2 regions of the Lactobacillus sp. X-49 genome follow, and region 2 is predicted to be linked to the other one. Evidence: riboswitches for the same ligand, from Rfam matches in the RefSeq annotation. Region 2 holds a riboswitch; the other holds the start of a gene.
What was found. A riboswitch is a leader RNA that binds a small molecule or an ion and turns the genes downstream of it on or off. The one in region 2 is predicted to bind thiamine pyrophosphate.
Positions count from the first base shown of each region.

Region 1: it holds a riboswitch for thiamine pyrophosphate, as region 2 does, so the genes downstream of both, ACYIAQ_RS03360 (ATP-binding cassette domain-containing protein) here and ACYIAQ_RS07020 (ECF transporter S component) in region 2, are expected to answer to the same signal.

Region 1 is NZ_JBXSQM010000004.1:81,086-86,160, reverse strand. It holds gene rlmH (23S rRNA (pseudouridine(1915)-N(3))-methyltransferase RlmH) at 413-892, shown strand; gene ACYIAQ_RS03365 (energy-coupling factor transporter transmembrane component T family protein) at 929-1,582, opposite strand; gene ACYIAQ_RS03360 (ATP-binding cassette domain-containing protein) at 1,592-2,998, opposite strand; TPP riboswitch at 2,996-3,085, opposite strand; gene ACYIAQ_RS03355 (helix-turn-helix transcriptional regulator) at 3,221-4,159, shown strand; gene htpX (zinc metalloprotease HtpX) at 4,294-5,075, opposite strand, start outside.
Region 2 is NZ_JBXSQM010000013.1:33,075-38,149, forward strand. It holds gene ACYIAQ_RS07005 (PTS sugar transporter subunit IIA) at 71-430, opposite strand; gene ACYIAQ_RS07010 (PTS sugar transporter subunit IIB) at 441-776, opposite strand; gene udk (uridine kinase) at 1,486-2,127, shown strand; gene ACYIAQ_RS07020 (ECF transporter S component) at 2,173-2,751, opposite strand; TPP riboswitch at 2,795-2,884, opposite strand; gene ACYIAQ_RS07025 (M42 family metallopeptidase) at 2,935-4,017, opposite strand; gene hpt (hypoxanthine phosphoribosyltransferase) at 4,257-4,826, shown strand.

The DNA.
Region 1 (5,075 bases), on a different contig from region 2:
TTAATAATTTAAATGCGAAACAATATAATGTTCGTTTTTTTAAGCTGTCAAGGCAAATATTTTTAAGGCAAAGTTGTTAACAACTGTGGAAAACTTTGTGGATTGTGCATAAATTGATAAAATAAGCTCAAAAATGCTGTGGATAATCTGTGGATTGTGTGTAAATAATAAAACAGTAAAATTTGTTAAAATACTTATTAAGGCTTATATATTAGCTTTAAGGGATTTAAAGTTTGTAAAATTGAATAACCACAATAAATTTGTGAGTAAAAAAAGTTGTAAAAGATCAAAAAAATCAAGAACCACAAGTTAAGAGAGTATTTTATATTATAACCACAAAATGTTGATTTATGTTTTTCACAGGTGTGGAAAAACATAGTGAAAAGATTGGGAATTGAGGGATAAAATGGCGATAAAGATAAAAATTATTTGTGTTGGTAAGCTAAAAGAAAAGTATTTTAAGGATGCAATTGCAGAATATCAGAAGCGACTTAGTCGCTTTGCCCAAATTGAAGTAATTCAGGTTCCTGATGAGCAAGCTCCTGAGAAGTTAAGTGTAGCAGAGCAAGATAAGGTTAAAGAAATTGAAGGTCAACGAATTCTGCAAAAAATTAGAGATAAAGAATATGTTTTTGTTACCGCAATTAAAGGTAAGCAACGTTCTAGTGAAGAATTTGCTCAAGAAATTAACAATTTAGCAATCTATGGTCATTCAAATATTACTTTTGTTGTTGGAGGAAGTCTCGGAACAAGTCAAGCTGTAAATGAACGTGGGGATGAATTACTAAGTTTTGGTAAATTGACATTACCTCATCAATTAATGCGAGTAGTATTAATTGAACAAATTTACCGTGCTTTCATGATTATTAGTGGTAGTACTTACCATAAATAAAAAGTGGTCATATCAAAACGATCATTTTTTATTAAGCTAATGCAATATAAATAGGCTTAAGTTAACTATTAGCAAAATTATAATACTTATAGTCCAATCACTTACCTTAATCGGTATTTTTATAATTACTGAACGTGTTGCATTCTCATGATAGCCATGAGACTCCATTCCTTGAGCCAAGTTTTCAGCAGAATTTAGGGCTACAAGAATTGCTTTGAAATATAGAGTAGGTGACCAGAAACCAAGGTAAATACCCCGCATCATTGCAGCCGTGCGAATTTGCCTAATTGCTTGTTTAATTTGTGGCACAATGTTGAGGGCTGCTAAAACCCCATAAGCGAATTTGCTTGGTAAATGAAAATTTTGTTCGAAAGAGCGAGCCATTTGTTCGGCACTGGTATCAACTGCTACGCAATAAATTGTTAAAGTGTAGACGTAAATACGACTAGATAAGCTGAGAGCATTGGTTAAATTTGGTTGTGGCGCAAACCAATATAGGGTGGCAAAGATAGTAACTGCCGCTAGTAGTGGGGCAAACAACGTTATAAGTAAGTTTTTCAATTTAACATGCTTAATTAGTAAGTAAATAATACTGATGCTGATAATTAGGAAGTTGGTTGCCAAACTGGACTCAAAAGATATTTCTAAAGAAATAATTAATGCTAAGAGAAATTTAAAACTAGGGTTCAATGGTATACCTCATTTAGTGACATAAGTTAATTGATGATTAGCTAAAACAAGATGATAGTCACACCAACTAGCAAGGTTAGTTAATTCATGACTAATAATAAGTAGTGTTTGTTTCCTGTCTATTTGACTTTGTCTTAATAATTTCATGACTTGAAGTGCCGAGTCTTGATCAAGCCCACTGAGTGGCTCATCTAAGAGTAGTACCTTCTGGTTAGAGATTAACATTAGTAGTATTTGTAATTTCTTTTGTTGTCCACCCGAAAGAGAATAAACTACCTGATCTAGAAGTTGATCTAAATTCAAGTTTACTAAAGCTTGCTGAATTCTTTGATCAGTAAAAAAATTGTCAGAGCGTTGCTTCTTGCTCAGATTTAGTTCATCTAGTACAGTAACATTAATAAATTGATCGGTTGCTTCTTGGAAAACTTGCCCAACTTGCCGTAAATATTTGCGGGGCGAAAGTTGACAAATTTCTTGTTTGTTAAAAGTTAAGTTGCCTTCATAAGGTAGCATTTTGGTTAATGCTTCAAATAGTGAGGTTTTTCCTGCGCCGTTTGCCCCAGTAATTAACGTTGTTTTGCCAGCAATAATTTGTAATTCGTGTTGGGATAATAATAATCGATTTTGTTTGATTTCAGTATTGGCGAAAGTAAAGCAACTACTTTCATGCACTGGAATGGAGAAAGAATAGGTAGGATGTTGATCATTAGTGTGCAGTAGCAGCTTTTTTTCTTTTTCTTTTAGTTTGACAATCGTTTTATCACGAAACTGAAACAAGTTGTCGCAAATTCCGACATAATCACTAAGAATGTGATCGCTAAGAAAGATTGTTTTGCCTAAATCACGCAGATGAGCCAATTTGGTAATTAAGAATTTACGAGTGGTGGGATCGCAACTAGCGAAAGGCTCATCCAATAAAAAAACATTAACATCCATTGCTACAAGTACTGCCAGGGCAACACGCTGCTGTTCGCCTCCTGACATAGTATTAATTTTTTGATCAAGTAAATGGCTAATCTCGGCAAAATCGACAGCTTGTTGTAATCTTGTTGGGTATTGCTCACGACTAATTTGTAAGTTTTCTAAAGCAAAAACAATTTCCTCTCGAGGAGTTGCCATTGTAAATTGTTCACTAGCTTTTTGAAACATCATCGCAGTTTGAAGGTTATCCAAGTTAATTGAACCACTAATTGTACCGGCATATTTAGGATAGAGTTGTGCTAGTATTTTTAAAAAGGTTGATTTGCCACATCCTGAGGGTCCGATTAATAGCGAAAATTCACCTGTTGGGATGGACAAATTAGTTTGTTCTAAAATAGTATTTTGTTTATCATATGAAAAAGTCAAATTTTTACTTGTAATCAATTTTATCCTCAATATAAAAAAGCCATCATAACCAAAAGGGTCTGACGACATGAAATCATTAATTTTCCCTTCGCTGGTATTAACCATAGCAGGTTCAGCGGGTATATTCTCAGCCTTTTGGCACCCCGATAATTGATTTCATTATATCTAAAAGCAGATTTACTGTCTAGTAGAAGAAATTTTTTATAATGGGATAGTTATTGACCAGTAGGATAAAATTCATTAATATATAATAAAATTATAAAGCAGTCACTATTTAAAGAAGGTGAATTTATGGTAGCGTTTAAACTAGAACAATATTTAGCAAGTGTTCTGGATGCTGAGGATGTTGATTCAAATGAAGTACAATTAAAGGTAGGAAATAGCAGTTTTGATATCTTTACAGCTTATCTTGAAAACCGTAATGCAGGTATACACAGGTATCAGACTACCAATACTACTATTCTTTACGAAATTACTGGTAAAACCAAGATTAGAAATAATGGCCGTGAGTTAAAGTTAGGGCCAGGAAATATCATGATTTTGCGACGTAAGTGTGAGTATGATGTGCAAACACAACTAAAAGGAAATGTGTTACTAAAACTTGAATTTAATTCTAATTTAAATTTTAAAACCTTTTTGATTAACGCAGGTGTACTTGATCCAAGCGAACGAAATGTAATCAATAATGTCCATGATGCTTTAAAAATAAGACAATTACTTTATATAAAAAGTTCACCCATGTCAAAACCAGCACAATTACTTAAAGAAATTATTGATGAATATCTAAATCAAAATATGTTTACCCAAAGCATGATTATTGCACAATTAAGCATACTTTTCATAACGACTATTAGAAACCGCGATCTAATAGTAATTCCTGATACTATTCAAGAATTTGCGCCTACTACGTTAGAGCAATATATTGATGATAATTATGCAAAGGTAACGCTTGCCCAGGCTGCTCAATATTTCGGCTTTAACACTAATTATTTTTCTAGTTTAGTAAAACAAAAAACCGGTAAAAGTTTTGTTGAACATGTCGATGAAAGAAGAATGCAAGAAGCTCGTAATTTGCTTGCTCGACCGGATATTTCGATTAAAGAGATTATTGCCCATGTTGGTTATAGTGGGAAGTCCTTTTTTTATAAGAAGTTTAATGAGTATTACCATGAAACTCCAGTGCAAATGCGGACAGAATTGTTCCGGCAGGCTAATATTAATTTAAAATGATTAATGGTAACTAATAAGCTATCAAGAAAATTACCTGCTAGCAATTTTGAAATTTTAAATATACTGACTAACTAAAAATGAGGTGTTTCGAGTATATAACTCAAGACACCTCATTTAGTTGTTAATTAAAAAAATTACATTTTTTCTAACCGCTTAATACGTTCTTCTGTTGGAGGATGTGTGTCAAATAAATTGGAAACTCCCTTTTTGTTTAACGGATTTTCGATATACATTCCTGCACTACTAGGATCTGCCTTCTTCATTGGGTCAGAACCTTCAATTTTCTCTAATGCAGAAATTAAGCCTTGGGGGTTACGTGTTAACTCAACTGAAGATGCATCAGCTAAGTATTCACGGTTACGTGATAAAGCCATTTGTGCCAAACTGGCACAAAGTGGCCCTAAGATAAGGACAAAAAGAATTGCAACAACTTTAAAAACTACCTCTAACCCATTACTCGAATTGGTATCACGGTCATCGTCATCAATCCACCAGATGTAACGACTGGCAATTCCTGATAAGAAGGAAATTACACCTACTAAGACAGCCGCAATTGTTGAAACCATAATATCGTAATTACGGATATGTGAAATTTCGTGCCCTAGCACACCTTCAAGTTCTTCACGGTTCATTAAATCAAGTAAACCTTGTGTTACTGCAACAGCAGAATGATTAGGGTCACGTCCCGTGGCAAAAGCATTTGGGCTTTGATCATTAATAATGAAAACGCGTGGCATTGGGACTTTACCGACCATTGCCATATCTTGAACAACATGCCACAATTCAGGGTGATCTTGTTCACTTACTTCTTGAGCATGGTTTAGACTCATCACCATATTTGCTGGATTAGGTAGAACAATTAACATGTAAATTACACTAAAAAACAAAGCAATAATTAACCCTAAAATTGGTCGGT
Region 2 (5,075 bases):
AGAGCTTTAATTTGACACACAAAAAAACGAAGTCGTAAAAACTTCGCTTTTTAACTTTTATTCAACGTTTTTATTTTAATGCATCCGCTTTATACAATTTTTCATATAAGTCGACCATTTCACCAGCCAAGTCTCTAAAAGTAATTGCGTTCATCAAATGATCCTGTGAATGAACAACTAACAAAGTAACTTGTGTATGATTGCCTTGCGCTTCTTGCGTTAACATCGCAGTTTGAGAATTATGAGCTTCAGTTAATGAATCATCTGCTTCCTTTAATTTAGCACGTGCGCCATCAATGTCGCCCTTTTTGGCTAATCGAATAGCTTCAAAAGCCAGACTCTTCGCATTGCCACCATTTGCAATCAACCCCATCGCTGCTTGCAAAGTTTCCTGTTCTTTTTGTTCAGCTGTCTTTTGTTCTGCCATCATAATCCCCCAATTAGCCGTTAATTAAATCTTGAGCTTGTTGCAAAACCTTCTTGCCATCCATCATGCCATAGGCTTGCATATTGATAACACCAAGAGGAATATCTTTTCCGTCCTTACCTTTGCCCTTAACTTTATTAGCAAAATCATCTTTCATATAACTGACTTGCGGTCCCAGCAAGACACAATCAATTTCTTCTTGATCAAGATGCTGTGAAGCTTCTGAAGCTGGACAAGCAAAAATTTTAACATCAAGTCCTTGCTCCTCAGCAGCTTGTTGCATCTTAGTTACCAATAAAGACGTACTCATACCAGCACTGCAATTTAGCATAATTGTTTGTTCTGCCATAATAATATTTCCTCCTAAATGTATCATAAGTTTATTCTATTATATCACTTATATCACTTTTTTGGATAGCGCTTTCCATTTTTTTGATGATTAGTGCAATTATTTCTCAGCTCCGAATTACGCCCAGCTAAATATAAAAATTTAAAATGGATGAACGAGACCTGTAATTCCTATCCCCAATAAAATAATACCGAAAAAGAAAGAATAACCTATTGCTACTAAAGAGAATCCATTGTCCGTCCCTTTGTGTAAAATACCATTCGTGTACCGTACAGCATTAATAAGCTCATATACTGATAAACAAATAAATATAATTCCTACCATTCTACTAAAAATAAGACTATTAAAAAAGTTATTCATAAATATTACCTTCTCTCAATATGAAGAATCAGGCGTAATCTTAAATGCGTCTTTTCATTTATTATTGTATATAATACCACATTTTTTTAAATTATAGAACTTACCACAGTTTCAGAAACATAATTTCTTTTAGAATCCGTAATAAAACAATGTGTTTATACCACATCAATAAAATATTTAACTGGCATTAAATTATAGTTAATAACTATTCCTCTTTGTTTTTAAAATTATCTATTTCCCATATTATGATATATAAATCGATTTCAAACAAAAAATTTGTATTAACGTACTTATTGGAAATTCTTGATAAAGTAAAGTAAAATGTTATTTGATAAAAAGGAGTGTCTCAATGTCTCAACTTAAAAAACCTGTCGTAATCGGTATTACCGGCGGTTCAGGTAGTGGAAAAACTACCATTGCTCATAAAATTGTCGAACAGATGCAAGAAAATGAACATGTTTTAATCATGACACAAGATTCATATTATAAAGATAATACAGGGATTCCAATGAGTGCTAGACTCAATATTAATTATGATCATCCTAATGCTTTTGATATCCCGCTATTATCGAAACAATTACGCAGCTTACTTAATTATGAAGCTATTGAAATGCCTGTATATGATTTTAAAGAACATACCAGAAGCAAGGAAACCATTCATACTGATCCGGTTGATATTATTATTTTGGAAGGGATTTTGGTTCTATCTAACGAAGAAATACGTAATTTAATGGATATTAAAGTTTACGTTGACACTGATGATGATATTCGTTTCATCCGCCGATTGCAACGTGATCTTCAAGAACGTGGTAGATCAATTGAATCTGTTATTGAGCAGTATTTAGGAACAGTTAAACCGATGTATCATCAGTTCATTGAGCCCACAAAACGTTATGCGGATATCATTATTCCAGAAGGCGGAGACAATGATGTAGCCATTGACATGTTAACAACTAAAGTTCATTCAATTTTAAGTAAGGATATCAAATAAAAAACGAGAGCAAATTTTCTCTCGTTTTTATTTGTAATTAAACGTTTAATCGACTTTTGGCTTTAACGCACGGTCAAACAAATTGGTAATTAGCTTAACTAAAACACCATCAAAAACAATTGATGAAATTAAATTGGTAATAAACATAACCAGTTGAAGCTGAAAACTGAACTTATTCCAGCCATATATTATATAAGAAGATATAAAGCAAGCCAAGCCCGCAAACACTGCCCCTGTCAGTACACTTGTCCATGAGAATCTTTGATAACGACTTTTTTTAGGGAAAAAGCCTATTTCATTCGTTGCACCTTGCAGTATTCCGGAAATTAGTGTCATTGCACCCCATTGTCCGCCAATAGCCATTTCTACAATTGCAGCCAATAATTCACCAATTGTTCCTGAACCAGGTGCTGGAACAAAATAAATTGCTAACGATGCAGCTATTAACCATAATCCAGTAAACACAGTATCCGTCACAGGCGCAAAGCCAGTTGGAATTAATATTAACTTAATTAAATTGTATGCCCAGTTAAAACCATAAGTATAAACCACACCCATAATTATTCCAATGAGTGCGATTAAAATGATTGACTTAACATTCCATTTCGATGATCTTGTAAACATAAAAAATACTCCTATAACTTGAGTCAATAGGAGTACACGTTAAATTTTTTCTTTAACACTTCCCTAGCGCAGGTATTATCCCGTTCAGGTTCAGAGGGTATTTCTCAGCTATGTGGCACCCCTAGTGACTAACTATAATTTATTAAAGTATAACATAAAGAATATTATTTCACCAAATTAATTCTAGAATTTAGTAAAACTATTCAGTTTTTCTTTAGTCATATCGCGAATAATTGCAACAGCTAAATCTACTGAAGCTTTAAAATCATGATATGAACTAAAACAATATGGTGAATGCTCATATCGAACTGGAATTCCAATAACAATTGTAGGCGCACCATTTTCATAGTAAATGGCTGCACCATCTTGTCCCCCACCAGTCCGAACAGAACGTGTATATGGTAAGTGATTCTTATCAGCTAAATCACAAGCATACTGTTGGAATTTAGGATTCGGTAAAAATGTAGTATCCATATCCCTTAACATCGGTCCACGATTAAGACCGGTTTGTGACAACCATTCAGGGGTAAAAGTATCATCGGCTGGGCAAGATTCAAGTACAATTGCTAAATCAGGTTTGACTGCTCGAGCAGTCACATAAGCACCACGAAGTCCAACTTCTTCTTGACTAGAAAGAGCTGCGACTACATTAAAGTCAGTTTCTTCTTCTTTTAAAATTTCAAGAACATCTGCCATTGCTGCTGCACCAAAACGATCATCAAAATCTTTACCAAAGAATAATCCCGTTTTTTCGTTATACTCACACTTTACATCAACAAAAATTGGACAACCCGTATCAATTTTAAAATCATTGATGGTCTCTTCACGTGAACATGAACCAACATCAATTGACATATCAGCAACATCTGGAACATTATTCCTTTCTGCTTCAGTCATAAAATGTGGTGGCTTTGTTGCAACAACGCCGGGAATATATTCACCATCTTTATTTCTGATTTTTACTCGCAAGGCTGGTATATTATATTTTACCCATCCACCTAAGGGAACAAATTTAATCATTCCATTTGGTCTGACTGCCTGAGTAATGAAACCAACAGCATCCGAATGAGCATCTAACTGAATTACTGGCCGTCCAGCTTGATTTTCTTTCTTAGCTGCGTATACATTAAGCATACCATCAACTTTGATATCAGCAAAATCTTTGACAGTTTGCGTGAACAATTTAACAAATTCTTCTTCAAAGCCTGACGTCGCATTTGCATCCGCAAAGGCTTTAAGCATTTTTATTTCTTTTTCTTTTTTCATTTAAATGCCTTCTCTTTAATTTAATATCTTTCTTCATTGTAACAAAAACTTTAGGAATAACTCTATAAATTTAAGTTAATATCCAGTTAATCCTACTATTTTTATTTAATATAATAATTTTGTCCGTAATTTAGACAACTATTGGCAAAAAAAGTTTAAAACAGTCTGCTTTTTTAACCATAAAATGATATAATCGATACTATTAGTAATTCAAAAATTTTAAGGTAAAGGGTAAATCAATGCCGAAAAACGACAATATTAACAGTATTATTGACCATCAGTTGTTTACCGAAAACGACATTCATAAAATGTGCGTTAAACTAGGCAAACAGCTAACTGAAGATTATGCGGGAAAAAATCCTCTTATTGTAGGTGCACTTAAAGGCGCAATATTCTTTTTAACCGACCTGGTACGAGAAATGGATGTTAAAGAAGAAATTGACTTTCTTGATGTTTCCAGTTATGGCAATGGGTTTGAATCTTCTGGAAAAGTTAAGTTGATTTCAGATCTTACGACTGATGTCAATGGTCGCGATGTACTTATCGTCGAAGATATTGTTGATACTGGTCTTACTTTAAAGTATATGAAGAATCTGCTCAAAGAACGAGGCGCCAAAAGTGTCAAATGCTGCGTACTACTTAATAAAGAAACTAACAGACGAACCGATGTTGATATTGAATATTATGGTTCAAAAGTAGGCAATGAATTTGTTGTTGGTTATGGACTAGATTTTATGAATGCCTACCGCAATCTTCGCTACATTGGTGTACTTAAGCCTGAAATCATTGGACGCGTTACCAATAAATAAAATAATCAAATAAAAAGAAGACTGTTAAGTTAACCCTCTAGATGGATTTTGGTCCAATCTAGAGGGTTAATTTTATTTTGGCTAGTTATTGGTAGATACTTTCGTAAAACTATAATTGTCAGCCGCATTTAAAGCGGAGGCTTGATATTTAGAAGGGAAGTCTTGTTTTGCAAGATTTCTTTTTCTTTACAGCTATATTGTGTCATGAATAGCATATTAGTTTAAGGTCCAAGTCCTTGATTTCTAAGT